3 regions of the Halomonas sp. DP5Y7-2 genome follow, and region 3 is predicted to be linked to each of the others. Evidence: predicted binding sites of a transcription regulator. Region 3 holds the regulator's gene; each other region holds the start of a gene.
The links. Region 3 encodes PhoB, which activates phosphate uptake and scavenging genes when phosphate is short. Its sites were predicted from a motif close to TGTCATANNNNTGTCANA; they were not measured.

Region 1: a site for PhoB is predicted at 1,824-1,841, ahead of KUW18_RS12570 (PstS family phosphate ABC transporter substrate-binding protein). Genes of this name have one in related genera too.
Region 2: a site for PhoB is predicted at 2,771-2,788, ahead of KUW18_RS18925 (DUF6482 family protein). Genes of this name have one in related genera too.

Annotation. Positions count from the first base shown of each region.
Region 1 is NZ_JAHVHY010000006.1:90,325-100,544, forward strand. It holds gene KUW18_RS12560 (Bcr/CflA family multidrug efflux MFS transporter) at 1-887, shown strand, start outside; gene KUW18_RS12565 (sulfite exporter TauE/SafE family protein) at 884-1,642, shown strand; gene KUW18_RS12570 (PstS family phosphate ABC transporter substrate-binding protein) at 1,901-2,914, shown strand; gene pstC (phosphate ABC transporter permease subunit PstC) at 3,022-4,278, shown strand; gene pstA (phosphate ABC transporter permease PstA) at 4,296-5,462, shown strand; gene pstB (phosphate ABC transporter ATP-binding protein PstB) at 5,526-6,335, shown strand; gene KUW18_RS12590 (MFS transporter) at 6,664-7,833, opposite strand; gene KUW18_RS12595 (acetyl-CoA C-acyltransferase) at 7,958-9,142, opposite strand; gene KUW18_RS12600 (TetR/AcrR family transcriptional regulator) at 9,378-9,944, shown strand.
Region 2 is NZ_JAHVHY010000011.1:41,940-52,159, forward strand. It holds gene hutU (urocanate hydratase) at 1-782, shown strand, start outside; gene KUW18_RS18915 (YchJ family protein) at 957-1,421, opposite strand; gene KUW18_RS18920 (glutaminase) at 1,467-2,399, opposite strand; gene KUW18_RS18925 (DUF6482 family protein) at 2,913-3,302, shown strand; gene hrpB (ATP-dependent helicase HrpB) at 3,366-5,975, opposite strand; gene KUW18_RS18935 (NCS2 family permease) at 6,219-7,670, shown strand; gene KUW18_RS18940 (TetR/AcrR family transcriptional regulator) at 7,714-8,388, opposite strand; gene xdhA (xanthine dehydrogenase small subunit) at 8,981-10,220, shown strand, end outside.
Region 3 is NZ_JAHVHY010000003.1:345,585-355,804, forward strand. It holds gene KUW18_RS05110 (FAD-dependent oxidoreductase) at 1-1,080, opposite strand, end outside; gene KUW18_RS05115 (chorismate--pyruvate lyase family protein) at 1,236-1,820, shown strand; gene ubiA (4-hydroxybenzoate octaprenyltransferase) at 2,055-2,948, shown strand; gene phoB (phosphate regulon transcriptional regulator PhoB) at 3,060-3,749, shown strand; gene phoR (phosphate regulon sensor histidine kinase PhoR) at 3,839-5,152, shown strand; gene KUW18_RS05135 (YnfA family protein) at 5,211-5,546, opposite strand; gene cysZ (sulfate transporter CysZ) at 5,575-6,303, opposite strand; gene phoU (phosphate signaling complex protein PhoU) at 6,439-7,173, opposite strand; gene pstB (phosphate ABC transporter ATP-binding protein PstB) at 7,206-7,979, opposite strand; gene pstA (phosphate ABC transporter permease PstA) at 8,066-9,646, opposite strand; gene KUW18_RS05160 (ABC transporter permease subunit) at 9,643-10,220, opposite strand, start outside.

The DNA.
Region 1 (10,220 bases), on a different contig from region 3:
AGGCGCTGGGGGGAGGGGCGTGTGTGGTCAATTCCGCGGCGATCGTGCGGGATTGCTTCAGTGGCCGCGAAGCCGCCAAGGTGATGTCGACCATGGCCATGATTCTGATGCTGGCGCCACTGGTAGCGCCTATGGTCGGCAGTCTGCTGTTGTATGTGGCGGACTGGTGGCTGATCTTTGTCTTCCTGGCCGTCTATGCCGCCTTCCTGATGTGGCTGTTGGGTGCCTTTCTGCCAGAGACTCGCCCAGTGGACGCGCCGGTCGCATCGCCACGGCAGGTGCTGCGTAACTATCTCAGTGTGCTGATCGATCGTCGGGCCATGGGCTACATCCTTGCTGTCGCGGCATCCTTTGCGGGAATCTTCGCCTTTGTGACGTCGTCGCCCTTCCTGTACATGGAACACTATGGACTGTCGCCGGCAGCCTACCCCTTTGTGTTTGGAGCGAATGTCGTGATCATGGCGCTGTCGAATCGCGTCAATATCCGGCTGCTGCGCAGGCGCACCCCACAGCAGAATCTACGGCTGGGCCTGGCGATTCAGCTGGTCGCGGCCTGCGGCTTGATGGCCTTGGTCGCCACCGGACTGGACTCGATCTACACGGTCGTGCCGCTGGTGATGACCTTTCTTGGGGTGGTCGGCCTTATTTCCCCCAACGCCATCTCCTCGCTGCTGGAGCGTTTCAGTCATATGAGTGCCACGGCCACGGCGCTGCTGGGCAGCATCCAGTTCAGCAGCGCCGCACTGTCCGGTGCCTTGGTCACGGCCTTTGAAATCGACTCGGCCTGGCCGATGGTCATCGCCATGGTCACGGTCGCCTTGATCGGGAATGTGGGGCTGCGTGTGCTGGCGGGGCGCCCCCCTAAGCTCGATGAGGTGGTGTCGTGATCGATGCAGCATGGAGCTGCCTGCTGCAGTGGTGGGCGCTCAGTGAACTGACCTTTGGGACCTGGCTGTGGGTCGGTGGGGTGCTGGCACTCGGGTGCTTCGTACAGCGCACCACCGGGTTTGGCATGGCGGTGGTCGGGGCGCCACTGATACTGCTGAAGGCTCCCGCCATGGTGCCGGTGGTGCTGGTGGTCTACGGCTTTCTGGTGTCGTGCCTGGTGGTCAGGCGCTATCGTCGCGAAGTGGCGATGGGTGACATCTCCATGGCACTGGTCGGCAAGGTGCCGGGCACCTTGCTGGGGGTGTGGTTGCTGTTGATCGCCCCCATGGCAACCCTTGAAGTCATGATCGCCGCCATCGTGCTGTTCGCCGTGCTGGTCACCCTGTTCAAGCTCCGCCTGCCGGTCAATCGCAGCTCGCTGTTCGGTGCGGGATTTCTCTCGGGAATCTTTGGCGCCGTCGCGGCGATCGGAGGTCCTCCCATCGTCCTTTTGATGCATGGCATGCCGATGGATCGGTTGAGGGGCAACTTGGCGGCCTTCTTCCTGATATCGTCGCTGATGACGCTGGCAAGCCTTGCCGCCGTGGGCAAGGTGCCGCTGTGGTTGCTGGCGGTCAGCCTGAGCTTTCTGCCGATGGTGTTGGTGGGCCATGGGCTGGGGGCCGCGCTGGCGCCAAGACTGCCGAGACGGCTGTTGCAAGGGGCATCCTTGACCCTATGCGCTGCGGCGGCGATTGGACTGCTGTTGAGCTGATCCCCTCTGATCGCGCCGGCGACAACGCCGCCCGCTGCCGCAAGGCGACGGGCGGCGTTTTTTTAGGGGAGGGCGGAGGAAGTGTGGCGACCGGTGTCTCGGGAGCCGAGACGGAATGTCAGCCGTTGGGACACGCCTGTCAGGTATTGCGTGGTAGGGCATATTGCGTTTCGAGGTGGGCTGTCATGAAGCTGTCATTTTTCTGCGGCATTGTGTGCATCGCGAAGGTTGACCATCTCATCATCAGGAGACTTCTCCATGAATCGCATCCTCAAGACCACCGCTATCGCTGCTGCCGTCATGGGCGTGGTGGGTGTCGCTCAGGCACGTGACCAGGTCCGCATCGTGGGCTCCAGCACTGTCTACCCGTTCGCCAGCTACGTGGCAGAAGAGTTCGGCGCGACTACCGACTTCCCGACGCCGGTCATCGAATCCACCGGTTCCGGTGGTGGTCTGAAGCTGTTCTGCTCCGGCGTGGGTGACGATACCCCGGATATCACCAACGCCTCGCGTCGCATGAAGACCTCCGAGTTCGAGACCTGTGAAGCCAACGGTGTGACCGACATCACCGAAGCCTTCATCGGCTATGACGGCATCGCCTTCGCCCAGTCCGCCCAGAATGACGCCATGGACGTGACTCGTGAGCAGATGTTCATGGCCCTGGCCGCCAAGGTGCCGGTCGACGGTGAGCTGGTCGACAACCCCTATACCAAGTGGAGCGAGATCGACCCGTCCCTGCCGGATCGCGAGATCGCAGTCTACGGTCCGCCCACCACCTCCGGTACTCGCGATGCCTTCGCTGAGCTGGTAATGGAAGCGGTCTCCGAGGAAATGGACGCCTACGGTGGTGAGGGCTACACCGACATCCGTGCTGATGGCGCCTTCATCGACGCCGGCGAGAACGACAACCTGATCGTTCAGCGCCTGGCCGAGAACACAGCGGCCTTCGGCATCTTCGGCTACTCCTTCCTGGAAGAGAACGCCGACACCCTGATCGGCTCCAACATCGACGGTGTCGCACCGACCCCCGATGCCATCGGCAGCGGTGAGTACCCGGTGTCGCGCTCGCTGTTCTTCTACATCAAGAACCAGCACGCCGATGACGTGCCGGCGATGTACGAATACGCCAACACCTTCATGAGCGAGCAGATGGTCGGTGACATCGGCTACCTCAAGGGTATTGGCTTGATTCCGGCCCCTGAGGCGGATCGTGCAGAGGCTCGCAGCGCCGTCGAGAGCCAGACTAGCCTCGAGCTGGCCGACCTGAAGTAAGGGACCCGGGTCCCGATCACGCCGGCCGGCATCCTCGACAGGGTGTCGGCCGGTACACGTTCCAGCGAGTATGCGCTCGTTTTGGCACATAACTCCGAGAGACACCCATGCAGACCAATCAACTCCTGGCGATGTTCAGCGGCTCGCTGCTTCTGCTCGGTCTGATCGCCTACTTCCTGGCCCGCGGCAAGGCGGCCAGGGTCCGAGCTTCAGGCACCTCCATGTACGCCCAGCCCGATCAGTACGGCTGGTTCACCGTCATGTCCACGGCGGGTCCGGCTCTGGCGGTAGGCGCTGTCGGTAGCTTTGTCATGCTGCTCGTGGGCGCCGAGATTCCGCCGCTGCTGTTGCTGGCAGGTAGTCTGGTCGTTGCCTGCGCCGGTCTGGTGATCGGTGTCGCCATGGTGCGTCCCGACTTTCACGCGCGTCAGGCGATCGAGCGGGTGATCCGCTTCTTTCTGGCCGGCGCCGCGCTGATCTCCATTTTCACGACCCTGGGGATCCTCTTGTCGATCGTCTTCGAGGCGATCCGTTTCTTCCAGATGCAGAGCTTCTGGGACTTCATTACCGGTACGACCTGGAATCCGGGCGCCAGCTTCCTGGCGGCGGCAGGTCGTGCAGAAGAAGGCGCCAGCGCCGCGCAGTTTGGTTCCGTGCCGCTGTTTGCCGGCACCTTCATGATTACCTTCATCGCCATGCTGGTGGCGATTCCCATCGGCCTGCTGGCTGCCATCTACATGGCTGAATATGCGCCGCCCAAGGTGCGTACCTTTGCCAAGCCGGTGCTGGAAGTCCTGGCCGGTATCCCCACGGTGGTGTACGGCTTCTTCGCTGCCATTACGGTGGCGCCGATCATCGTCGGGATTGCTGGCTTCTTCGGTGTAGAGGCGTCGTTCAACAACGCCCTGGCCCCGGGGATCGTCATGGGCATCATGATCATTCCGTTCATTTCCTCGCTGTCGGATGACGTCATCAACTCGGTCCCCAACAGCATGCGCGAAGGGTCGCTGGCACTTGGCCTGACCAAGGGCGAAATGATCCGCGATATCGTCGTCCCGGCAGCACTCCCCGGGATCATCTCGGCGTCGTTGCTGGCGGTGTCCCGCGCCCTGGGCGAAACCATGATCGTGGTCATGGCCGCCGGCATGCGCCCGAACCTGACGGCCAACCCCCTCGAGGACATGACGACCGTGACCGTGCGCATCGTGGCCGCGCTGACCGGTGACCAGGAATTCGCCAGTGCCGAGACGCTGTCTGCCTTTGCCCTTGGCCTGGTGCTGTTCGTCGTGACGCTGAGCCTTAACCTGGTGTCGGTGATCATGATTCGTCGCTTCCGCGAAAAGTATCGCGTCAACAACCTGTAAGCCGTGGAGCCCAAGCAATGAGACAATCCTTCGACGACATCAGCGCCCAGCTCCGCGCACGCCACCGCAAGTCGGCTCGGCTGAAGTGGATTTCCATGGGGGCACTTGGCCTGGCGGCACTGTTCCTGGTGCTGTTCTTCGCCGACATGCTGGTCAAGGGGCTGCCCGCCTTCCAGCAGGCCAAGATCCAGGTGGAAGTGGACTATTCCGAGCAGGCGAGCCAGCTACCTCTGGCCGCGGTCAATGAGGACGTTCGACCGCTGGTCAGCCGTGGATACCTGCGCCTGATCCCCGGGCGCATGCGTGACAATCCGGACCTGCTGGGAACGACCCGCATGGAGTGGGTGCTGGCAGATGGCCAGGTGGACCAGTATCTCAAGGGACACCACGCCAGGCTCAGCGACAAGGAGAAGGCGGTGGTCGATCGCTTGAAGGAAGAGGGCCGAGCGGAGCTTCCGTTCAACACGACCTTCTTCACCAGCGGTGACTCCAAGATGCCTGAACTGGCGGGTATCGCCTCGGCGGCCATGGGCACGGTGTTGACCTTGCTGGTCACCCTGGCGGTGGCATTCCCCATCGGCGTCATGACCGCGGTGTACTTAGAAGAGTTCGCCCCGGACAACCGCTTTACCCAGTTGATCGAGATCAACATCAACAACCTGGCGGCGATCCCGTCCATCCTGTTTGGCCTGCTGGGCCTGGCCATCTTCATCAACTTCTTTGGCGTGCCACGCTCGTCTCCGGTGATTGGTGGCCTGACCCTGGCATTGATGACGCTGCCGGTGATCATCATCGCTACCCGTACCGCCCTGCGCAGCGTGCCAGACTCGATCCGCCACGCCGCCTTTGGCGTGGGATGCTCTCGCTGGCAGATGGTGCGTGACCATGTGCTGCCGCTGGCACTGCCCGGCATCATGACCGGTTCGATCATCGGCCTGGCCCAGGCCATGGGGGAGACGGCGCCGCTGATCATTGTCGGCATGGTGGCGTTCATTCCAGATGTGACCACTTCGTTTACCGACGCAGCGACCGTGCTGCCGGCGCAGATCTTCACCTGGGCGGGTGAGCCGGATCGTGCCTTTATCGAGAAGACCTCGGGCGGCATTCTGGTGCTGCTGGCGGTTCTCATCACGCTCAACGCCACCGCTGTGGTGCTGCGCAAGAAATTCGAGCGGCGCTGGTAAAGCGGCCCCCAAACAGGATACGTTGCCATGAACATGAAAGTTGCCCAGCGCGGAGAGAACGTGATGAAGCAGGATCAGCCCGGCCAGCCGGTCACTCGCAACGACGACGCCAATCATGAGTTGAGCGTTCGGGTGAGAGACCTGGACCTGTGGTACGGCGACTTCCACGCGCTGAAGTCGATCAACATGGATCTCTACCAGAAGAACGTGACGGCGCTGATCGGGCCGTCGGGTTGTGGCAAGTCGACTTTTCTGCGCTGCTTGAACCGCATGAACGATCTGATCCCCAGTGTAAGCATCAAGGGGCTGATCGAAATGGACGGTCGCGACGTGAACGAGTCGAAGATGGATGAAGTCGCCTTGCGTCGCAGGGTCGGCATGGTCTTTCAGAAGCCCAACCCGTTCCCCAAGTCGATCTACGAAAATATTGTCTACGCCCCCAAGATGCATGACCTGGTAAGCCGCAAGGCAGATCAGGATGAGCTTGTCGAGCGTGCGCTGCGTGACGCCGGCCTGTGGGAAGAGGTCAAGGACAAGCTGCATCAGCCGGGGACATCGCTGTCCGGTGGACAGCAGCAGCGTCTGTGTATTGCACGGGCGATTGCCGTGCAGCCTGACGTGATCCTCATGGATGAGCCGACGTCAGCACTGGATCCGATCTCTACTGCCACCATCGAAGACTTAATGGACAAGCTGAAGCAGCAGTTCACTATCATCACCGTGACCCACAACATGCAGCAGGCGGCACGCGTGGCGGACTACACCGCGTTCTTCCATCTGGGTGAAGTGGTTGAGTACAACGACACCAAGACCATGTTCTCGACGCCGCATACCAAGAAGGCCGAGGACTACATCACCGGCCGCTACGGCTAGACCAGTGATGATGGTAGCTCTGGCGCACTGACCGACCCCGCGTGAACCCGGGAAGACGTCATCAAGCACAGACAAGCGTCAGCAGACCATGACATCCATGAGGGAGGCCCAGGGGCCTCCCTCATTGTTTCAGGCGATCATGACGCAGTGACGCTCTACGCTATCGTTGTGCGCGGTGATGTCGGTCGGAAGGCATGCACGGTGATGCTCAAGCCATGCGCCACGAGTGAGGCGAGACAGCCACGCCGGTAGAGAAGAGCCACGCCAGTAGACAGCCATTCCTGTAACCAGCCATGCCCGTCAGGCACCGTCAGTCAGGCACCGTCAGTCAGGCAGGTCTGGCGACCCCTCGCATGCACAGCAGACCCAGTAGCGGGCCAGGCAGCAACAGCCACAGCACGGCCACATCCAGGGTCTGCCACAGGCTGGCGCCAAGCCAGATGCCTGGCAGTGTCAAACTGAAGCCGATGGCATTCATCACAGACAGGGTGGCACCAATACGTTCTTTGGGGGCGGCACTCGAGGCCAGTGAAGAAAATTGCGCCGAGTCCGCAATGACGCTGAACCCCCACAGCATCAGCAACAGCATGAGCAGGGCCGGGTTGACGTTGGCCAGCAGGGGGTAGAGCAGGCACAGGCTGCCAGAGGTGGCCAAGGCGAGATTGGCCGCCCTGGCACTGCCGTACTGCCGGCTGTAGGCACCGGCGGCAATACAGCCCAGGGCACCCACCGCGATCACCGCAAAGCTGAGCCAGGGGGTCCAGTGGCTGGCCACCGCAAGTCGCGTTACCTCGCGGCTCACCAGCAGTGGCACCAGCATCCAGAAGGCGTAGAGCTCCCAGCAATGACCAAAGTAGCCCCCGGCCACACGCAGGAACTGGCGGTCACGAAAGGCCGCCAGCCCGTCGCGCAGCGACGCCCGTCCAGAGGTGTGCGGTAGGTGGGAGCCATCCCCCAGCAGGCCGACAGCAAGCCCGCCAAGGACCGCCAGCAGAGACGCCAGCGCCAGGGTCCAGGCCCAGGGAAGGTCAAGGGTCGCACCTCGCAGTAGATGCGGCATGGCCGTGCCCAGGGTCAACATGCCGACCAGCCAGGCCAGCGCTGCGCCGGTGTGCTTTGGGGTCCAGCCGATGACCAGCTTCATGCCCAGCGGGTAGATGCCGGCGAGGCAAAGTCCGGTGGCAAAGCGCAAGGCGACGGCGAGGGCAGGGCTCGAGGCCGCGAGGACGAACGCCAGGTTGATGGCGGCCCCCGCCAGGCTCGAACAGAGAAAGATACGGCTGGCTCGATGGCGGTCCGCTAGACCGGAGCCAGCGATGACCAAGGTGCCCACGATGAAGCCGAGTTGGACGGCGAGAGTGAGCAGACCGATGTCGGCTTCCTGCAAGCCCAGGTCATCGCGAAGGGATGCGGCAACGCCGTTGACGCTGAACCAGAGCGAGGTGCCACACCACTGGGCCAGTACGATCAGTGGCAGGGCGAGTCGAGAGCGGTCCATCCATGGTTCCTGTGAGGGGAGGCATAGGCCGAAAGCACCAGCGGCGCCTCGGGCCTATGTCGATGAATGACGGGCCACACACATGGGCACGCATGACCGCCTCGTTTCAGTGGGTGAGGCGGTATCAGTCGATCAGCTCTACCGCGACGGCCGTCGCTTCGCCGCCGCCGATGCACAGGCTGGCGATACCGCGTTTGCCGCCCTTGGTGCGCAGGGCATGGATCAGGGTAGCAATAATCCGGGAGCCGGTAGAGCCCACCGGGTGGCCCTGGGCGCAGGCGCCACCGAAGACGTTGACCTTGTCGTGGGGGAGCCCGAGGTCATCCATGGCCATCAGCGTGACCACCGCAAAGGCTTCGTTGATCTCGAACAGGTCAACATCGTCGACCTTCCAGTCAAGCTTCTTCATCAGGCTGTCGATGGCCCCGACCGGGGCGATGGTGAACTCGCTCGGATGACGTGAGTGGGTGCTGTGTCCCACCATGCGAGCCAACGGCACAGCGCCGAGTCGATCGGCCGCCGCCCGAGTCGACAGGATCAGCGCAGAGGCGCCATCGGAGATGGAGCTGGCATTGGCGGCGGTAATGGTGCCGTCCTTGGCAAAGGCCGGTCGCAGGGAGCGGATCTTGTCGAGGCGAGCCTGGAAGGGTTGTTCGTCCTGCTCGACCAGACTATCGCCCTGGCGGCTGGTGATGGTCACCGGGGCCATCTCGGCGATCAGGTGTCCAGCCTTGGTGGCCTGCATGGCGCGCTCAAGAGAGGCGATCGCGAAATCGTCCATGCGTTCCCGGTCATAGCCGCGCTCATTGGCCACGTCCTGGGCAAACCCGCCCATCAGGCGACCGGTCTCGGCGTCCTCGAGCCCATCCAGGAACATGTGATCCTTGAGTTCGCCATGGCCAAGGCGATAGCCGCTGCGCGCCTTCGTCAAGACATGAGGTGCGTTGGACATGGACTCCATGCCTCCGGCCAGCATCACCTCGGCCGTGCCGGCCTTGATCAGGTCGTGGGCCAGCATGGTGGCCTTCATGCCGGAACCACATAGCTTGTTGATCGTGGTGGCGCCGCGCTGGTCGGGAATGCCTGCCTGACGCATGGCCTGACGCGCTGGCCCTTGCTTGACGCCCGCCGGCAGAACGCAGCCAAAGATGCCTTCTTCAATGGCGTCGGGGGGGATGGCGGCTCGTTCGATAGCCGCGGCGATCGCGCAGGCGGCCAGTTCTGGAGCAGTCTTGCTGGAAAGAGAACCGAGCATGCCGCCCATGGGCGTGCGGGCGGCGGCAAGAAAGACGATGTCGGTCGGGTGCATGGCGTGCCTCCTGTGACCTTGATGGCCTGGCCCGTTAAGGACCGGCCATGGCGGTATTGTGGTTGTTGGCTATCGCGAGCTGGCGCCTGCGGAAGACCTTCAGTGTGGCCCAGCCCGGCGAGATGCGCTTGCGGGTCCCTGGCGTTGACAGGATCAGTCGGCGTTGACCCTGAGGGTGCGCTATGCTTCCCTCATCAAAACCAAGCAAGCGCTAGTGTAACTGTCGATGAATGTAATGAATGACTCGCCTCGCCGCAAGGAGCTGATCCGCCTCGCTGCCCAGCTGTTTGTCCAGGAAGGCTTCGATCGCACGACCGTGCGCATGCTGGCTCAGGAAATGGGTATCAAGTCGGGTAGCCTGTTCCATCACTTCAGGGACAAGCAGGAAATTCTGGCCGCTGTCATCGAAGAGGGGACGCAGAATGCCTTGACGCTGGCTCGCGCGGCCCTCGACGACGCAGGCTCAGACCCCTTGTCCCGGCTGCATGTCATGGCGCGTGCCCATCTGGATACGCTGTTGACCGATCGCAACGCCCACGTCGTCGCGCTCTACGAATGGCGACGCCTGGACGACGCTGCGCGGGATCATCTGACCCACCTGAGGGACGCCTACGAGGGGCTGTGGAACGACGTCATCGACGAGGCCATCGAAGCCGGTCTGGTGGCCGGTGATCGAGCGCTGGTCGCGCGTTTTGTGCTGGGGGCGCTGAACTGGACCGTGCGCTGGTACGATCCGGACGGTCCGCGCAGCCCAGAGCAACTGGCCGATGAATTGGTCAATATGCTGACCCGCCGGACCTGAGCGCCACCTTTACCGCGTCCTGGCGGCGCTATCCCGGGGCAGGGGGCTCAGGCGATAGGCTCCCTCTCCAGTGATCCCCACCCAATGAGTTCATCTCATTGGTCCGCACTCCGTGAGCTCCTCTCAATGAGCGCCTCTGGGTGACTCCCTTCTGTTCACTCGCATTGCCTTTGTTCATCTCCCTTCTTGCGTTGGCATGAGTTTCCCCCTGAATCCTGTCTGCAGCGGCGCTGATGACCTGGCGGCGGTGTCAGGCTAGACGATGGTCTATTCCGG
Region 2 (10,220 bases), on a different contig from region 3:
CCGCCAAGGCGTCCATGGCGGTGCATGTTCGCGCCATGCTCGAGTTCCAGAAGATGGGCGTGCCGACCTTCGACTACGGCAACAACATTCGTCAGATGGCCCAGGAAGAAGGCGTCGACAACGCCTTCGACTTCCCCGGCTTCGTACCGGCCTATATTCGCCCGCTGTTCTGCCAGGGCATCGGTCCCTTCCGCTGGGCAGCCCTGTCCGGCGACCCGGAGGACATCTACAAGACCGACGCCAAGGTCAAGGAGCTGATCCCCGACGATGAGCACCTGCACAACTGGCTCGACATGGCCCGCGAGCGCATCAGCTTCCAGGGACTGCCCGCGCGTATCTGCTGGGTCGGCCTGAAGGACCGGGCTCGTCTTGGCCGGGCCTTCAACGAGATGGTCAAGAACGGCGAGCTCAAGGCCCCCGTCGTGATTGGTCGCGACCACCTGGATTCAGGATCCGTTGCCAGCCCCAACCGCGAAACCGAAGCGATGATGGACGGCAGCGACGCGGTATCCGACTGGCCGCTGCTGAACGCCCTGGCCAACACGGCCGGCGGCGCGACCTGGGTGTCACTGCACCACGGCGGCGGTGTCGGCATGGGCTTCTCGCAGCACGCGGGCGTGGTCATCGTTGCCGATGGCACCGATGACGCCGATGCTCGCCTGGCCCGCGTCCTGCGCAACGACCCGGCCAGCGGCGTCATGCGCCACGCCGACGCCGGTTACGAGTCCGCCAAGGAATGCGCCCGCGAAAACGGCCTCGACCTGCCGATGCTCAAGGACTGAGCACCTGCGGGCGGCACGTACGCCGTCCGCCAACCTGCAAAAGGCCGCCCGAGGGCGGCCTTTTGCGTTGCTGTAGGATAGTTGCTGTGGGATAGAGGCATGCAGCGGATGCGTTTAGCCGAAATGCCCAACATGCCGCCGAGGCGAGGACCCTCGATGCAACGACCATGAATGTCAGGCGCAGCACTGCTTGAACTTCCGCCCACTGCCACAGGGGCAGCTGTCATTGCGTCCCGGCTTGAGTCTGGTGACGCTGGGCTCGCCATCCAGGTAGACCCAGCGCTGCTGGTAGCGAACGAAGCGTGAGCGCTCTTCCAGCACTCCCCAGCGCTGCCGTGCACGCGGTCCGTCTGCGAAGGTGGCACGAAAGTGCACCCAGCCCGCATCGCCCTCTTCACCGCTGTCCAAGATCTCAAGACGCTTCCAGCAGGTGTCTGAGGTACCCATCTCCTGTGGGCAGCAGTCCGGGTGCCAGCTGTGGCGCAGATAGTCATCGAGCCCCAGCGAGAAGGCACTATAACGGGAGCGCATCAGCGCCTCGGGACTGGTCGCCGTACCTCCCTGGTGCAGTGGCTGACAGCAGTCGGCGAGTGCCAGGCCGCTTCCGCAGGGACATGCAGAGGCATTCGATGTGGCCATGTCAGGCTCCTTGTAACGATGGATCTTGGTCCATGGGGCCATCCTTCAGGCAAACACGGACCAGCCGGTCGCCTTCGACAGGCCTTCCAGTGCGGCCGTGCCCTTGAGCGAATTGCCATAACGGTCGAGCCCGGGAGACCACACCGCAATGGAAGCAACGTTCGGGACGACCGCCATGATGCCACCGCCGACGCCGCTCTTGCCCGGAAACCCGACGCGATAGGCGAAGTCGCCGGAGCCGTCGTAGTGACCACAGGTCATCATCAGCGCGTTGATGGCCCTGACCCGCTCGATACCAATCATCCGCTGACCTTCGAAGCCGCCGCACAGAAATCGGGTCGCCCGCGCCAGCTGGGCGGTGGACATCTCGATCGCACAGTGGTGGAAATAGGTGCCGAGCACCCGGTCACAGTCGTTGGTGAGGTTGCCGCAGGAACGCAAAAAATAGGCCAGCGAGAAGTTGCGGTCCCCGGTGGCGTGTTCCGAGCGGGCCACCTGCTCATTGATATGGATGTCATCGTCGCCGGAGGCTTCGCGCAGAAAGCGCAGAATCTCTCCCAGGGTGTCTCGAGGCGCGTTGCGCCCGAGCACTGCGTCAGTGGTGACGATGGCACCGGCATTGATGAACGGGTTGCGCGGGATGCCGTCTTCCATCTCCAGCTGGACGATGGAGTTGAAGGCACGCCCGGAGGGCTCCCGCCCGACCCGCTCCCACAGGCCTGCCCCCAGTCGTCCAAGCGCCAGGGCCAGGGTGAAGACCTTCGAGACGCTCTGGATCGAGAAGCCGGTGTGGGCATCACCTGCGTGATATTCACGCCCATCGCAGGTACAGATGCTGATGGCAAACTGCTGGGGGTCGATGCACGCCAGTTCAGGAATGTAGCTGGCGACGTTGCCCCACTGGTCACTGGCTCTAGCCTCGCGGTCGAGGGTCTCGACCAGTGATTGCAGTTGCTTGGGCGTCAGGGTGTTCCCCATGGGCATGACTCTTGGTGACTGGGCGTATGCTGACAGAGCTGGTGATCACATGGCGCTTGATCGCGAGACGGCGATACCGAGGCCACTTCTCGCCACGCCAGGCAGGACAGATTCGGCAAAGCCGGCGATGGTGGCGACAGGGCGCCCGACTGTCAACGCCTCAGCGCTCTCTCGCGACCGTGATCAAGGTCGTGCCGGGTGGCGATCTGGTGGCTACCGGGTGGATGACGGAGTGGCGCCCATGCGACCAGGCATGTACATTTCCTGTACACATACTATGCAAGAAATCACTTGAATCCCATTATTGGCTGTCGCTGACAGCCTATATCTGGCCCATGGCCATCCACCAGCCCAGCCCCGGAGCCCTTCATCGTGACAAGGCCGGGACAGTATCGCCAGGCGACAGTGGAACAGGTCGACAGTAAAAGAGAGATACCTCAACGCCGGGCGCGCACACGACGCCACCTACACGACGCCACCCACGCACGACGCCACCCACAGAGAGAGACGATCATGCCATTCTCCGAGGACCGCACCAGCGATCTCCCCGCGGACGCCACATCCGCCGTCCACTCACTTCCCGACACCCTGACCCTGACAGGCCTGACGGCGCTGACGGACCGTTCCCCCACCATCGAGATCCACTCCATCGATATGGGCTTTTATCTGGTCAGGATTCACCTCGACGATCAGATGGCGCTGCTGGTCGATGACGCGGGTGACCCTTGGCGTTTTACCGGCACCGCGTGGATCAGTCGCACTCTCGCTCCACTGGGGTTCACCCACGCCACCCTGACCTGGGCAGAGGTCACCGACGAAATGGTCGGTCAGACGACGTCCCCGGCTCCCTTGGCGGAGGTCATCGCCCACGGTACGCGGATTGCCCTGAGCACTCACCATTGACAGCTCCTGCGGCCATCGGGCCCTCTAGCCCTGCCCACCGACGTCAGCCGCCAGGTGATGCCGTCACGTCTTGCCCAGGCGTGCCTTGGTCAGCGAGGTCGCCTGAGCCGTCAGCGGATCCTCAGGCCAGGGGTGCTTGGCATATCGACCGCGGTTCTCCTTGCGCACCTCGGGATAGACATTGCGCCAGAAGCTCGCCAGATCCATGGTCGTGGCGAGGGGGCGACGGGCCGGGGACAGCAACTCGACACGCACCGGCACCCGTCCTTCGGCGATCCGTGGCGTCTGTTGCCAGCCGAACAGCGCCTGGAGTTTTGCGGCGAGCACCGGCACCACACGATACGCCTCGCCAGGCCCATCATCTGGCAGTTGCGCAAGGTGTTGAGAAGACGGTTGAGACGGGTTCGCCTCAGCGGCTTGCCCTACCCATCCCTCGCATTCGTAGCGCAGGGAAGCGCTGTCGCCACTGGGCAGCGTCAACCTGGTCGGTGCCAATTCGTCCAGACGACTGGCCAGCGGCCAGGGCAAGCGCTCGCGCAGTAGCTGCTCCCACGGCAACGCATGCACCTGCTCCATCCGCGTCAGTCCTTCCAGATGGGGCCCCAACCACTCGTCCAGCTCAGCTTTCAAGGTCTCGTCGTCCAGCGCAGGCCACTGACCATCGTGGCTTTGACGCAGCAACGCCACCCGCCGCCGCAGCGCCTCAGCGGCGTCATTGAGCGGCAGGCGTTCGGCGTCGTGGATGGCTTGCAGCAACGCCTGACGACAGGCAGCGGGGCCTGGGGGGCCCTGCAACGGACGGCGCGCCAGCACCAGCGCGTCGATACCCCGTACCTGTTCTGCCTCGAGGCGCCCCGCGTCGGCGTTCCATTCGACCCGTTCACGCCACTCGGACAGTATCGGCCACTGGGCCACCAGGGCCGACTCATCGGTGCGCACTGCCCGATACAGCCTGCCCTCCCGGGCGCGACCGTCAAGCTCCACCGCGATTAGCCAGGGGGCATGGGCCAGGGGCTGATCCTGGGGCAACGTCACCAGCCCGCCAGAGCGCAGTCGAAACCGCCCCGCCGCTACCTGCTGAGCCACCCGATCGGGAAACGCGTGCAACAGCATGCGAGCCAGCGCGCCGTCACCCGCTCGTTTCGCTGCAGACAGCGAGACACCCGCGCGAGCACACAGCCGCTTGGCTTCTCGCTGCCAGTGGGGGTCTGGGCGTGAGTCATTGAGTAACTCAATGAATACCGCTTCGAGGTCCACCTGACGGCCGTTACCCTGACGCCCTTCAAGCCAGGCGGCTAGCGCGCAGGCAAGGGCCAGCGAGGCCTCGTCACGCAGGCTCGCCCGCTCCAGCATCCCCGCCAGACGGGGCGATGTGGGCCAACGGCCAGCGGCACGACCCAGCGGCGTCAGCCCATCCCGCTCATCACTGAGCTCGAGCTGTCGCAGCAGCTGGCGACCGGCCTTCAGCGAGGCGCGCCCCGGCGGCGTGACCCAGGCAAGCTGGGTCGCGTCCTTCACTCCCCAACGGGCGAGTTCGAAGGCCAACGAGGATAGATCTGCCTGGAGGATCTCCGGCTCACCGTGGGGTGGTAACGGTTGTTCTTCCGCCCACAGGCGATAACAACGCCCTGGCCCCTGGCGTCCCGCTCGTCCTCGTCTCTGGTCGGCGCTGGCCCGATTGACACGCCGGGTCTCCAGCCGAGTCAGCCCCGTGCGAGGCACAAACACCGGCACCCGCTGCTGCCCGGCATCGATCACCGTGCGCACGCCGTCCACGGTGACGCTGGACTCGGCAATCGCGGTGGCAAGCACCACCCGGCGCAGGCCGTCCGCCCGTGGTTTTAGGGCAGCCCGCTGAGCATCCAGCGGCAGCCGTCCGTGGAGCGGCACCAGCGCGACCTGATCGAGCCGCTGGGACAGCCAGCGAGATAGCCTCTCGATCTCCGCCACGCCGGGCAAGATCACCAGTATGTCCGCCGCCTGGTCCGCTGCGCCCTCTTCGTCCGCCGCACTCTTTGCCGCCAGTGCTTCCAGCACGACACGCCCCTGATGCTCTTCCGCCGACAGCCGCGACGGGGCCTGCCGATACAGGGTCGTGACCGGGTACTGCCGTCCTGGGCAGTCAACCACGCTGACGTCGTCGCCCAGTACCCGCGACAATGCCGCGACATCAAGCGTGGCCGACATCACCAGCAGCCGCAGGTCTTCACGCAGCCCCTGCTGGACGTCCAGCGCCAGTGCCAGACCGAGATCCGCCTCGAGGCTGCGTTCGTGAAATTCGTCAAACACAATGCCAGTCACACCGTCGAGCAAAGGATCGTCCTGCAACATTCTGGACAGCACCCCCTGGGTCACCACCTCGAGCCGCGTATCTGGACCCACGCAGCTCTCACCACGCATGCGATAGCCCACGGTCTGGCCTGGCACCTCTCCGAGCAGGTCTGCCATGTGGCTGGCGGCGAGACGGGCGGCAACCCGCCGCGGCTCCAGCAGCAGCAACTTGCCCCGACCGCTGTCACCACGACACCAGTCCGACTCCAGCAGCGCCAGCGGCACCCGTGTGGTCTTGCCCGCCCCGGGCTGGGCGACCAGCATCGCGCGGTTATCTGCCTCCAGCGCGCGACGCAGCTCGGGCAGACGTTCGTCGATCGGCAGTGGCGGGAACAAGGACATCACGACAGCTCCGTCGGCAGGGGAAGTGGCTCAGCGGCTGGCTCAGCGGCTGGCTCAGCGGCGTGGCGCCGCGCGGACGGGGATCATAGCACGACAGCCTTGCAGCACTCTGCGGCAAGGGTTTTGTATACATTATCGCCCGGCGTTTGTTGCCATGACGGCGCATCTTTGTCTACGCTAAGCGCCTGACCGAACGGTCAGATTTACACCCCATGGCCATGACAACGACAAGAGGACCCCGCCATGAGTGATCCCGGTTCATCGCCCGCGGCACTATCAACCGCAGAACCATCAACCGCAGAACCATCAACCGCAGACCCCCAGACGACAGAACCCCAGACGACAGACCGCGAAAGATCCTGCCCTTCCGACTCCAGCGGTCTGGGGGCGTTGCTCGACCGATTCTTCAACGTGACCCGACGCGGTAGTTCGGTTAAAACCGAGATTCTGGCCGGTATCGCTACCTTCCTGGCCGGGATGTACATCATCGTGGTCAACCCGGCGGTTCTGTCAGACGCGGGCATCCCCTTTTCCGCTGCACTGTCAGCCACCGTGGTCATCAGCAGTCTCAGCAGCCTGGCGATGGCGCTGTACGCCCGTAACCCGATTCTGGTCGCACCGGGTATGGGCATGAATGCGCTGTTCACCTACACCCTGGTACTGGGAGCCGGCTTGTCCTGGGAGGTGGCACTTGGCTGCGTCTTTTGGTCCGGCGTCATGTTCGCGGTCCTGGCCATGTTCAACGTCCGCGAGGCCATCATCGACGCCATTCCGGCGTCACTGCGCTACGCCATCACCTGTGGCATCGGCCTGTTCATTACCTTCATTGGTTTCAAGAATGCCGGCTTCATCGTGGCCAGTCCGGCCACACTCGTGAGCCTGGGACACCTGGATGCGCTGCTGGTCACCTTCCTCGCGGGGCTGATCATCACTGCGGTGCTGGTCATCCGGGGCTTCAACGGCGCCTTGATTCTTGGCATCGCGGCCACCACATTGCTGGCGCTGCCCCTGGGCCGCCTGTGGGGAGACGAGGTCGTGGTGGTGTGGCAAGGGCTGGCGGCGTGGCCGGACTTCTCTGCCCTGGGCAAGGTCGATGTGCTCGGCGCTCTCAAGGTCGCCTATCTGCCGTTTATCTTCGTGATGCTGTTCACCAACTTCTTCGACGCCCTGTCCTGCTTCATGGCGCTGTCGGAATCGGCGGGCCTCAAGGATGCCAACGGCAATCCTCGTAACCTCAAACGCTCGATGACCGTCGATGCGTTTGCCTCGATGATCGCGGCACCACTGGGCACCAGCGCAGCCCAGACCTTTATCGAGTCAGGCGCTGGCGTCGCCCAGGGAGGACGTACCGGGCTGGTGGCGCTGGTCATTGCGGCGCTGTTTCTGCCCTTCCTGTTCCTGTCGCCACTGCTCTCTCTGGTTCCGGGCATCGCCACGTCGCCAGCCCTGGTTCTGGTCGGCCTGTTCATGATGGCCCCCATCGGCAAGATCGACTGGAGTCGCTTCGAGGACGCTTTTCCTGCCTTTCTGGCCATCATTCTGATGCCGCTGACCTACTCCATCACGCTCGGGATTGCGTTCGGCTTCATGAGCTTCGTTCTGATCAAGCTGGCCACCGGCAAGGCCGATCAGATCAAGCCCGCGATGTGGGTATCAGCAGTGCTGTCCGCGATCATGCTGGCCACCGCGCAGTAACCGTCACGAGTCACCATGCCGGCGTCCCAGGGCACGCAGCCATTCAGTGCCCTGTGGGTGCCGACACCACTCCACATCCTTTCAGAACGACCTGGACGAGAAAGTCGGTAACGCGCTGCATGTCGTCGTCGGTGAAGTGCTCATGGCCGGTGATACCGGCCACCTGAGCTTCGAAGTCCGCGTAGTGCTGCGTCGCCGACCAGATCAGGAAGATCAGCGACACCGGGTCCACGGGGTCCATCAGGCCGCGCTCGGCCCACTGACGAAACACCTCGGCCCGGCCCTCGACCCAGTCACGCAGCTCGCCACGCAGGAAGTCCTGCAGAAAGGGAGCCCCTTGCAGGATCTCACCGGCAAATAGCCGCGAGGCCTCGGGATAACGGCGAGACATCTCCATCTTGGAGCGAATAAAGGCGCTGAGCACCTCGGCGGGATCGTCCTCGACAGAAATATCGTCGAGCATGGTGTTCCAGCGCTCCATCACGCCTTCCAGCAGACGCACGTAGAGTGCCTTCTTGCTGCCCATGTAATAGAGGATATTGGACTTTGGCAGGCCCGCCTCTTCCGCGATCAGCTTGAGACTGGCACCCCGATAGCCGTGGCGAGAAAACACCCGCTCGGCTGCGTCGAGTATCTCGCGCTCGTTGCGCTGGCGTATGGCGCCGCCTTCGGTGTCGAGCGCCCTGTCGAGCGCTGCATCATCCAGCTGTGATCCCATGCTCATCCCGGTCGTTGACAAACCGCCGCCCTTGGCGTGAACCCACGTCACGCCTGATCAGGACAACGCGCCGTAAAAGAGTGCCTGAAGGGTCAGGGACTGGCAATTCGACACAGGTCTGTGGGTGAGGCATGGCAGCCCTGTCATGTCGTTGTCGAACTAACGCCAAACGGCAGTCCTAAGCAAATTTCACTCCTTCACCTTGAAGAAGCTGACCGATTGGTCAAGAATAACAACATTGCTGCTTACAAGACCCGGCTCAGCCATCTCCTTTGCACCATTTCCCTATACACCATTTTCTTTACATAGGGGCGCAAGGGACCCCGATCCACGAAAGCAGGGTCTAGGAAAGCAGAGTCAAAGCTTGATACACCAAAATGTGATGCATCGGAGAGTGATACATCAAGAAGTGATGGCCCGAAGCCAGATAGGCAGACGCCTGGCAGGCCCGCGCTAAACAGACCCGAGCTATACAGACCGACGCTAGCGACACCAAAGCGACATCGACCGAAGATCGCAAGCCCCACGACAGGACGCCTCGTGCGCCCTACTGTCCAACGATAATGACAACGCCAAAGCGGGACCTCTAGCCATGATCAGTTTCTACCTCAATGGCCGGATGCAGCACGTGGATGCCGAGCCCCACCTCAGCGTCCTTGATCTGCTGCGCGAACGGCTGAACCAGACGGGCACCAAGGAAGGCTGTGCCTCCGGAGACTGCGGTGCCTGTACCGTCGCCATAGGTGAAGTGGATGCCGACGGCCGCCTGCACTATCACAGTGCCAACGCCTGCATCATGCCGGCCCATCAGCTGTCCGGTCGTCACCTGGTGACCGTCGAAGGAATCTCCCATGGCGACGAGCTCCATCCCTGCCAGGCGGCCATGGTCGAGCACCACGGCAGTCAGTGCGGCTTTTGCACGCCGGGCATCGTCATGTCGTTGTTCACCCTGCATGAGCACCAAGTCCAGCAGCCCGCCCCGCTGACCCCGCAGCGGCTGGAAGCCGCGCTGGGCGGCAACCTGTGTCGCTGCACCGGATACCGGCCGATTCGAGATGCCGCCCTGGCCATGCACGACACTCCGGGCTTCCGTCCTGCCTGGCTCGACGACCTGTCCCTGGCCGACGCCCTTGCCACCGACGTGGGTGGCCCTGGCGCGACTCCCAACCAGCGCAACGTTGCTTCAAGCGGTGCTGAGACAAGCGGGGCTGAGACAACGAACGCCTCCGGCTTCTACCAGCCCCGCAGCCTGGCTGACCTGGTGGCTCTGCGTCAGCGCTTCCCCGAGGCACGGCTGGTCGCGGGCGGTACCGATCTATGGCTCGAGGTGACGCAACAGCTCAAGGATCTTCCACAGGTCATTGATGTGACTCGCGTTGCAGAGCTTCTGACCGTCGAATCTGCGGCCGACGACCTGGGTCGCAGCGGCGTGTGGATTGGCGCTGCGGTGACCTACTCACGCCTGGAGCCACTCTTTGCCGAGCACTACCCCGCCTTTGCCCACCTGCTGCATCGCCTGGGTTCTGGCCAGGTGCGCAACCGCGGCACCCTCGGTGGCAACGTCGCCAACGCCTCGCCCATCGGCGATACCCCGCCGGTACTGCTGGCGCTGGATGCACGACTGCGGCTGACCGGGCCCGGCGGCAGCCGGGCCCTGGCCGCCAGCGAGTTCTTCCTGGGTTACCGGGATACCGCCCTGGGTGACGATGAGGTGCTGGAAGCCATTTTCCTGCCCCATCTGGCTAACGATCAGCAGTTGAAGGTGTGGAAGCTGTCCAAGCGTCGGGAAGATGACATCTCGGCAGTGCTGGGCGCCTTTTCCTGGCGCCTGG
Region 3 (10,220 bases):
GTCCTCGGCAAGGGCGCTGATGTCATCGCCATCGGCCTCGATCCGCCATTGCACTCGCTCACTTGCCGGCGGCAACGCCACCACCGGCAGCAGCGGTGTCTTGACCAGCACGGGCCATGGGCCGTAGCTCACCGGGGTCGGGCTGCCGCACAGGGTAGCGGCCAGGGCCTTGGCCGATGCCTGCAACGGCTGCACATACATCGCGTTGACGCCGTCCACCGATGCCACGTCTCCCAGTGCGTGTATACGCGGACAGGACGTCGATAGATAGCGATCCACCTGGATGCCGTCGGGGCCGGTACGGATGCCCGCCGCTTCGGCCAACTGGCTGCGGGGCCTGAGCCCCGTAGCGACCAGCACGAGATCAGCGCTCAGCGTCTGGCCGTCATCGAGCCGAAGGACGATCTCCTGTTCATCGCCCGCAGCCTGACGCGCTACGCTGTCGACCAGGCGCCCGCTTCTGATCTCGATGCCAGCGTCACGAAACGCATTGCCCAGCGCCTGGCCCGGCTGCTGGGGTAGCAGCCTCGGCAGCAAGGTGGGCTCCGGGCCAACCATGACGACCTGGTGTCCGCCCGCCTGGAGGTCGTTGGCGAACTCGCAGCCCACCAGGCCCAACCCGATCACCGCCACTCGCGCCGGACGCTCCAGGCCGTCAAGAATGGCCGAGAAGCGGCGGTAGTCATCGAGATCATTGATCGAGAACACGCGGCCGCTGAGCTCCGCCGGAATGGCGAAGGGAGCGACAGGGCTGGCACCGGTAGCCAGCACCAGGTCCGACCAGGGCAGCCGTTCCTGGCCAATCCACAGACACGAGGACGCTGTGTCGATTCGGTCTACCCAGGTATGGGGGCGCACCACCACATTCAGCTGATCGGCCAGCTCCAGGGCCGAACGGGCCGCCAGCCGATCCGCCGCCAAGCCCTTGGCAAAGCCCGTGGATAACAAGGGTTTGGAGTAGTCATCGCCGCTATCGGCCGTGATCAGGGTGATCGGACGCCGGGCGTCCAGTGCGCGCACCTGGCGCACCAGGCCAATGCCTGCCATGCCAGTGCCGATGATGGTCAAGGGTGCTTGCATCACGTACTTCGACTCTGCCGACGACCGCCCTGCGGTCATTCAAGAAACCGGAGTGCCCAGCGGGGGCTCCAGCGAGTGACTCCTGTGCACCATGGTACACTATGCGCCCATCTACCGGAGCACGACGTCCGGTGCAGCAAGGACCTCAAGGCCCCATGTCACAGCATCCTCATGTCACCCCGTCCCGTTGCCATGTCGAGCCCGAGTGCCCGCGATCGACTCCCGAGTGGCGCGACATCCCCGCATCGTCGCATGCTATCTCTGAGCGCTGGCTGGAGTGGCTGGCTTCCCGCGACTCACTGACGGAGAGACTGATGGCGGCCGCTGGCGAGGGACGCTTTCACGTGCGTCTGCTCGACCAATACCTGGGGCAGCCATGGCCGGACGAGGCCGAGGCATTGGGACTGGCGGCCGGCCAGCAGGCCTGGCTGCGCGAGGTCGCGCTGTGCGTCGACGAGGTCCCTTGGGTGGTGGCACGCTCAGTGGCACCACGGGTGAGCGATCAACAGGCGCCCTTTGCCGGCCTTGGCGAAAACTCGCTGGGCAGTTGGCTGTTTCAGCAGCCGGATCTTCGCCGCAGCCCGATCGAGATCAGCCGGATATCTCGTCCTATCCACGGATACCGCGGTATCTGGCAACGGCGCTCTCTGTTTTGCCACGGGGGCTGGGTGATGCTGGTGCAAGAGAGCTTTCTGCCCGCCATGGCCGAGGCACTGTCACTGGACCCGTCTCCAGGCTAGACAGCGACCGCGCTGTACTGGTCACGCCCGTCTCCCCGCGCTAGGCTTGGTCCGTCATGTCGACAAGCGCTGACCAGACCTGGCAGCAAATGGTCGCTCCCGGCGACACCCATGGATGAACTGTCTCGTCTTGTTTCGACGCTCAACGCCACACCAGCGGATGCGGACACGACTGAAGCGTGCCCGCCACGATGCCTGTGACAGCGACTTTCCACTAGCCCTCGAGAGACCACGATGGACCGCTCCCTGCTGCGTCCCCCCGGACGCCTCGCCCGAATTCCCGACTTCCTGGCGCTGATGCGTCTGGACCGCCCCATCGGCACCTGGCTGCTGATGTGGCCAACACTGTGGGCGCTGTGGGTAGCGGCGGACGGCATTCCCGCCCGCGACACCCTGCTGATCTTTGTCGCTGGCGTCTACCTGATGCGAGCAGCAGGCTGTGTCGTCAACGACTATGCGGACCGCCATTTCGACGGTCACGTCAAACGTACCAAACACCGCCCTCTGGCGACTGGGCGTATCAGCGAGCAGGAAGCCAAGATCCTGTTCGTCGGTCTGCTGACAGCGGCCTTCGTGCTGGTCTGGCTGACCAACGGCTTTACCGTATGGCTGTCGCTGATCGGCGCCGTGCTGGCCGCCAGCTATCCCTTCATGAAGCGCTACACCCACTTTCCCCAGGTGGTGCTGGGGGCGGCCTTTTCCTGGGCGATTCCCATGGCATTCGGTGCCGTGCTGGGCGAGGTACCCACGGTCGGCTGGATCCTGTTCGCCGCCAATGTACTGTGGACGGTGGCCTATGACACCGAATACGCCATGGTGGACCGTGACGATGATCTCAAGATCGGCATCAAATCGACCGCAGTGCTGTTTGGTCGCTGGGACACTCGCATCATCGCGCTGCTGCAGCTGGCAACGCTGGGCCTGCTGGCCTGGGCGGGCGCTCTGCTGAATATCGGCGGTTTCTATTGGCTGGGATGGCTGGCCATGGCGGCTACCTTTATCCACCAACAGAAACTCATCAAGGAGCGTGATCGCGATCGCTGCTTCCAGGCCTTTCTCAACAATCACTGGTCGGGCCTGCTGCTGTTTGCCGGCCTGGCGCTGAGTCTCTATCCCGACCTGGGATGACCCTGTCGAGCTGTCGAGGGCTCGACAGGTCGGCCAATGTCATCTAAATGTCACATTGACGTGGTGTCATCTGTCACCGTTGATAGGAAGACCCTGAACAAGAGGCCCGGGATGACAGCCAAGACCGTATTGATCGTCGACGACGAAGCGCCCATCCGCGAAATGATCGCGGTGGCACTGGAAATGGCCGACTACCGGGTCCTCGAGGCCGACAATGCCCAGGCGGCTCACGCGATTATCGTGGACGATCAGCCAGACCTGCTGCTGCTGGACTGGATGATGCCCGGAACCAGTGGCATCGAGCTGGCACGCCGCCTCAAGCGGGAAGAAACCACCGCCGAGCTGCCGATCATCCTGCTCACCGCCAAGGGTGAGGAGGACAACAAGATTCAGGGGCTTGAAGCAGGTGCAGACGACTACATCACCAAGCCGTTCTCTCCCCGGGAACTGGTCGCCCGTCTAAAAGCGGTGCTGCGTCGTGCCACTCCCCGAGGCGTTGAAGACCCGGTGGAAGTCGACGGGCTCAAGCTCGATCCTGTCAGCCACCGCGTCAGCGTCGACGGCAAGTCGCTCGAGATGGGGCCCACCGAATACCGCCTGCTGCAGTTTTTCATGACCCACCAGGAACGCGCCTACACCCGCGGCCAGTTGCTTGATCAGGTCTGGGGTGGCAACGTCTACGTCGAGGAACGCACCGTCGACGTGCACATTCGCCGCCTGCGAAAGGCCCTTGGCGAGCCACATCAGCAGCTGATTCAGACCGTGCGCGGCACCGGCTACCGTTTTTCGGCCAAGATGTGACGTCTTGCCTCCCTTCCACGCAGGCTTGACAGCGCCTGTACGGCTGGCGGCAGACAGGAGGACATAGGTGAACGGAGCCAGGAGCTGACGTGGGTCGACTGTGGAGACGAGAAGTCTGGCGCTTGACCCTGCTGGTCGGCATCGGCGCCCTGCTGGGCTGGCCCTTTTCCTTGACGAGTGTCGGCGTCGGAGCGGGCCTGACGCTTGGTCTCGCCTATCATCTGCGCAACCTGCACGCCATGCACGACTGGCTGACCCATCGTCCCCAGCAGGAACCTCCCACCGCCAGCGGCCTGTGGGGCGAGCTGTTTGATCGACTCTATCGCTACCAGAAGGGCCAGCGCATTACCCAACGACGTCTGCGCTCAACGCTTCAGCGTATCCAGGAGTCCTCTGAAGCGATGCGCGACAGTGTGGTCATGCTGGATCGCCATGGCGATCTCGAATGGTGGAACAGCTCTGCCGAGCGCATGCTAGGCCTGAAGCCGGCGCTGGACCGTGGTCAACATATCACCAACCTGCTGCGTGATCCGCGCTTCGTCGGCTATTTCAACGAGCGGGACTATCGTGAGCCGCTGAGCCTGCCATCGCCCATCGACGAGAACATGATGCTGCAGTTCCAGATCACCCTGTACGGTGACGATGAACGCCTGGTCATGGCGCGCGACATCACGCGCCTGCATCGCCTGGAACAGATGCGCCGAGACTTTGTGGCCAACGTCTCCCATGAGCTGCGCACGCCACTGACGGTACTGACTGGCTATCTCGAGACCTACGGCGACATGGCCGACATGCTGCCCGAACGGCTCGGCAAGGGGGTGGCGCAGATGCAGAACCAGACCCGTCGGATGCAGAACCTGGTCAATGATCTGCTGCTACTGTCGCGACTGGAAAACGATCAGGGCGGCGATGACCACACGCGGCTCGACCCCACCACGCTGTTGCAGACCGTCAAGCGAGATGCGCAGGCGCTGTCGGGTGGGCGCCAGCAGATCGAGGTGTCCATCGACGATCCGCGTGGGCTCAAGGGCAGTGAGAAGGAAATTCACAGTGCCATTTCCAACCTGGCCTTCAATGCCGTGCGCTATGCCGGCGATGGCGCACGTATCCAGCTACGCTGGCGGGCCTATGGTGATGGCGCCTGCCTTGAGGTGGAGGACGACGGCGACGGCATCGATCCGATGCACCTTCCGCGCCTCACCGAGCGCTTCTATCGGGTAGACAAGGGACGCAGCACGGCGACCGGTGGCACCGGACTAGGCCTCGCCATCGTCAAGCACGTGCTGCTGCGCCACGATGCGCGCCTCGACATCGACTCACATCCGGGTGAAGGCGCCACCTTCCGCTGTATCTTCCCCTCGAGCCGAGTGCAGGAGAACCGCCAGACGGCCGCCTCGCCCTGACCCCGCCCCAGGGACACACCAGCCCCGCTTCAAGCCAGGCTGGCAGCACTGTGTCTTTTCAGCTCCTGGGACCCAGCAAGATAACCGCAGCGCCCGCCAGGCAAAGCGCCGCCCCCATCATGTCCCAGCGATCGGGGGGGCGCTGCTCCACCCACCACATCCAGCCCAACGATGCCGCGATATACACGCCGCCGTACGCGGCAAAGGCGCGTCCAGCATAGTCAGCGTCTACCTGGCTGAGCAGCCAGGCAAACAACGCCAGGCTGAACAGACCGGGCAACAGCCACCAGGCCGCACCATCCGCCCTCCACCAGCGCCAGACCGCGAAGCAGCCGGCGATCTCGGCCACCGCTGCCAACAGGTAGATGGCCAGCCCAGGCAACCCTGTCAACATCCCGCACCGGCCAGGTGACAGATCGCCATCAGCGACGCACCACCGGCAGTTGGCGATAGTGCTGATCCCACATCAGCACAGCGCCGGCCACTGCGCCGGGAATCAGAAACAGATTGGCCAGTGGTATCCAGGTGATCAGCGTCACCAGGCCGCCAAAGCTGATACTCGGCCACCAGCGCGCCGACAGTCGCTTGCGCATATCGGGAAAACTGACCTTGTTATTGTCCATCGGATAGTCGAGATAGGTAATCGCCATGGTCCAGGCGCTGAAGGCCGCCCAGAGCAGCGGTGCCACCAGATTCACCACGGGTATCCAGCTGAGGATGAACAGGCCTATCATGCGCGGCAGAATATACGCCAGCTTGAGCAGTTCACGCCCGAGTGCATCAACACCGGTCTTGAGCCAACCGCGGTCGTCGCTGGGCTCCTGCCCCGTCAGCTCGACCTCGGCACGCGCTGCCAGAAAGCCGTAGAAGGGGGCAGCGATCAGGTGGGTCACCAGGGTGAACGAAAAGAACACGATCACGATCAGGCTGACCACGAACAGGGGCCAGATCAGCCAGTCGAGCCACTCCAGCCAGCTCGGGACCATGGCCATCCAGCTGTCGAGCCAGCCACCAAACTCACCCAGCACATAGCTGAGCATGCCGGCATAGACCAGCAGATTGACCAGAATGGGAAGAAAGACGTAGCGGCGCAGTCCACGGCTATAGACCAGCCGCGTACCGCGACGAACCGCCTCAATAGCATTCAGCATGACTTCTATCCTTGGCAATGACATCAACAAGGCCATAACGACTGCGGGCCATCGTCTCGACGATGGCCCGCAGTTCAGGGTACCGGCAACGACCCTGACAGGGCCGGCCTATTGACGCCGCTTGCGGCGTTCAGGTCAAGACGAGGCGTCGTCGTCCAGCAGATCCGGGTCAATCTTGTCCGGCGAGACGTGACGGATATCCAGGCCCTTGACCAGGTAAATGACGTACTCGGCCAGGTTGTTGGCGTGGTCACCCACGCGCTCTAGGGCTCGCAGAATCCACATGATGGCGAGCACTGGCGAGATAGACCGCGCATCTTCCATCATGAAGGTCATCAGCGATCGCATGGCGCTTTGATACTCGCTGTCGACGCGCTCGTCTTCCTGCACCACCTGCATCGCAAGCTCAGTATCGAAGCGGGCGAAGGAGGTCAGTGCATCGCGCATCATGTGGCGAACGTGCTCGCTGATATTGCGCACCTCGACGAACCCGCGAGTGCCATTGTTGCCGTCCACCAGTTCGATGGCGTTACGGGCGATCTTGCTGGCTTCATCACCGATACGCTCGAGATCGGATGCGGCGCGGATCACCGCCAGCACCAGGCGCAGGTCCGAGGCGGCCGGCTGGCGGCGGGCCAGCACGCGGGTGCACTCGTCATCAATCTTGATCTGCATATCGTTGACCGCGCGGTCATTGTCGACCACCCGGGAGGCCAACGCCGAGTCGGAGTCGAGCAGTGCGCTGACAGCATCCTGCACCTGCTTCTCGACCAGGCCACCCATGGCCATCAGGTGGGTCTTGAGCTCTTCAAGCTCGTGATTGAACTGGCGCGAGATATGCTGACTGTGGGTATCGCTGGTGATATCCATGGAGGTCTCCTGAAGGGAGGTGCAGGGGGCGATCAGCCCACCATACGTCCGGTGATGTAGTTTTCGGTGCGCCTCAGGCGCGGGTGCGTGAACAGGGTGTCGGTCGGTCCGTACTCCACCAGCTCACCGTTATGCAGAAACGCCGTGTAGTCGGACACGCGTGCCGCCTGCTGCATGTTATGAGTGACCAGTACCAGGGTCAGATGTGGCTTCAGCGTGCGAATCAATTCCTCGATCTTGAGCGTCGAGATCGGGTCGAGAGCGGAGGCGGGTTCATCCAGCAGCAGCACCTCGGGCTCTACCGCCAGGGTCCGCGCAATCACCAGTCGCTGCTGTTGACCACCTGACAGTGACCAGGCTGACGCACGCAGGCGCCCCTTCACTTCTTCCCACAGTGCGGCTGACTTCAGCGCCCACTCGACCACATCATCGATGCGCCGCTTGCTCAGTCCCCCCTGCAGTCGCAAACCAAAGGCGACATTGTCGTAGATCGACATGGGAAAAGGATTGGGTGCCTGAAAAACCATGCCTACCCGTCGCCTCAACTCCGACACGGCCACTCGCGAATCATGGATGTCGTGCCCATCGAGATAGATACTGCCGCGCCGGCTGACGTCCTCGTTGAGGTCATGCAGCCGGTTAAGTGCCCGCAGCAACGTCGACTTGCCGCAGCCCGACGGCCCGATGAAGGCCGTCACTCGGTGCCGCGGGATGCGCAGCGTCAGATCCTTCAATGCAGGCTTGCCCGCATAGGCCAGGCTTAGCCCCTGGATATCCAGGCACGTATCGGCTTCCGAAAACGCCATGACCGCCCCGCGCCGACTTCCCAGGGAGGCCTGGCTGAGCTGGCGTTGGGGCAGCCTTCCATCGATGGACATTGACTCTCCCTGCATCATCGACGCACCGGCGCACCATGACGCTTGCGCAGATAATGCCGCATGAATATTGCAGTCAGGTTAAGCACCAAAATAACCACTACCAACAACAGAGCCGTGGCATAGACCAGCGGCATGGCGGCCTGAACATCGCTGGAATGAAAGGCGGCATCGTAGATGTGATAGCCAAGGTGCATGAACTTTCTTTCAAGGTGGAGGAAAGGAAACTCACCGTCCACTGGAACCTGTGGTGCAAGCTTTGCCACGCCGACCAACATCAGCGGCGCCACTTCTCCTGCGGCCCGGGCCACCGCCAGAATCAGTCCTGTCAGCATGGCCGGCATGGCCATCGGCAGCACCACCCGAGTCAAGGTCTCGAAGCGTGTTGCTCCCAGTGCCAGTGCCCCCTCGCGCTGGTGCAGGGGAATCCGTGACAGGCCCTCTTCAGTGGCCACGATCACCACCGGCAGGGTCAACAGCGCCAGGGTCAACGATGCCCACAGCAATCCGCCGGTACCAAAGGTCGGCGATGGCAGAGAAGAGTCGAAGAACCACCGGTCAATGCTGCCACCGACACCATAGACGAAGACCCCGAGGCCAAACACGCCGTACACGATGGAGGGCACCCCGGCCAGATTGCGCACGCCAATCCTCACTAGCCGAGTCAAGCGACCTTGATGGGCCACTTCATTGAGATAGACGGCAGCCAGCACACCGAAGGGCGTGACCAGCACCGACATCAGCAACACCATCAAGATAGTGCCGAAGATCGCAGGCCACACGCCACCGGCCGTGTTGGCATCCCTGGGCCCCTCGGACAGGAATTGCCACAGTTCTCCTCCCCAGTGGCCCAGTTTTTCGTACCAGGCCATGGCGTTGGGGCGCCAGGCATCCAGCACTTCCTCCAAGGGCTGCTCTTGACGCTGGCCCTGGCTGTTCTCCAGCACCAGTACGCCGCCCTGCTGCAACCGACGAAGCTCCGTCGCCCGCGCCTGTAACGCTTCCAGTTGCCGGTCATCCAGGCGGTGCTGTGCCTCGCTCGACGACGGCTCGCGCTCCATGCGCCGGATCAACGGCAGTATGTCATCACGGGTCAACTGCTGTCGGGCCTGGCGCAGGGCATCAAGCTCCTTGAGCCGCTGCTCCATGGCCAGCCACGCGGCCTCTCCCGTCAGCCGTTCACCCTCCAGCCTCACTGCCACCAGGCGACCGAAGAAGGTGCCCCAGTGACGTCGCTCGAGCACGACCAGGTCATCAGGCGTCTGGTCACTCGCCAGCCGCGGGACGCTCAACCAGCGCCAGATGCCACCGCCATCATCGCGATTGGCTATCCAGTAGCGCCGCTCGACGCCTTCTCCACCGGGCAGCGTGCGTTGCTCAAAAGGCACGCCTATGACCGTGTCGCCGTCATCAAGGGTGACCTCGTGCAGGGTCGACGGCCAGAAGTTGGCCAGCCCCTTCACGCTGAGCAGAACAATCAAGGCGCCAAGCATCAATATCGACAGCGCTACCGAGGCCGCAGCCAACCACGCCCAGGGCCCCTCATGCGGACGTCTAAGCGTCTTGCTGCCGACCGCCGTATGGCCGGGAATCTTCATGTATCACCCCGCGAACGCCGGAAGCGCTGCCTGAGTCTTGCACGCACCAGCTCGGCCAGGGTGTTCATCAGAAAGGTAAACAGAAACAGCGCCAGGGCCGCCAATAGCAGCAAACGGTAGTGAGTGCCGCCTGGTGCCGCTTCGGGCAGTTCAATCGCAATGCTCGAGGCCAGCGACCTCAGGCCATCCAACGGCGTCGCCGTCATCAGGGCGCTGTTACCGCTGGCCATCAACACGATCATGGTTTCTCCCACCGCTCGACCGGCCCCGATCATGATGGCGGAGAAGATCCCCGGGAGGGCAATCGGCAGCATGACGCGGGTCAGGGTCTGCCAGCGCGTGGCACCCATGGCCTGGGCGCCTTCCGCCAGGTTTCGCGGCACATCACTGAGCGCATCCTCGGCCAGCGCGTAAATGCCGGGGATCACGGCAAACCCCATCGCCAGCCCCACGATCAGGGCATTGCGTGCCTGAACATCGAGCCCCCAGCGCTGCTCGACCCATTCGCGCAGGTCGCCACCGAACCACCAGCTCTCCCACAGCGGGGCAAGCTGCACCGCGGCGAGTACCAGCA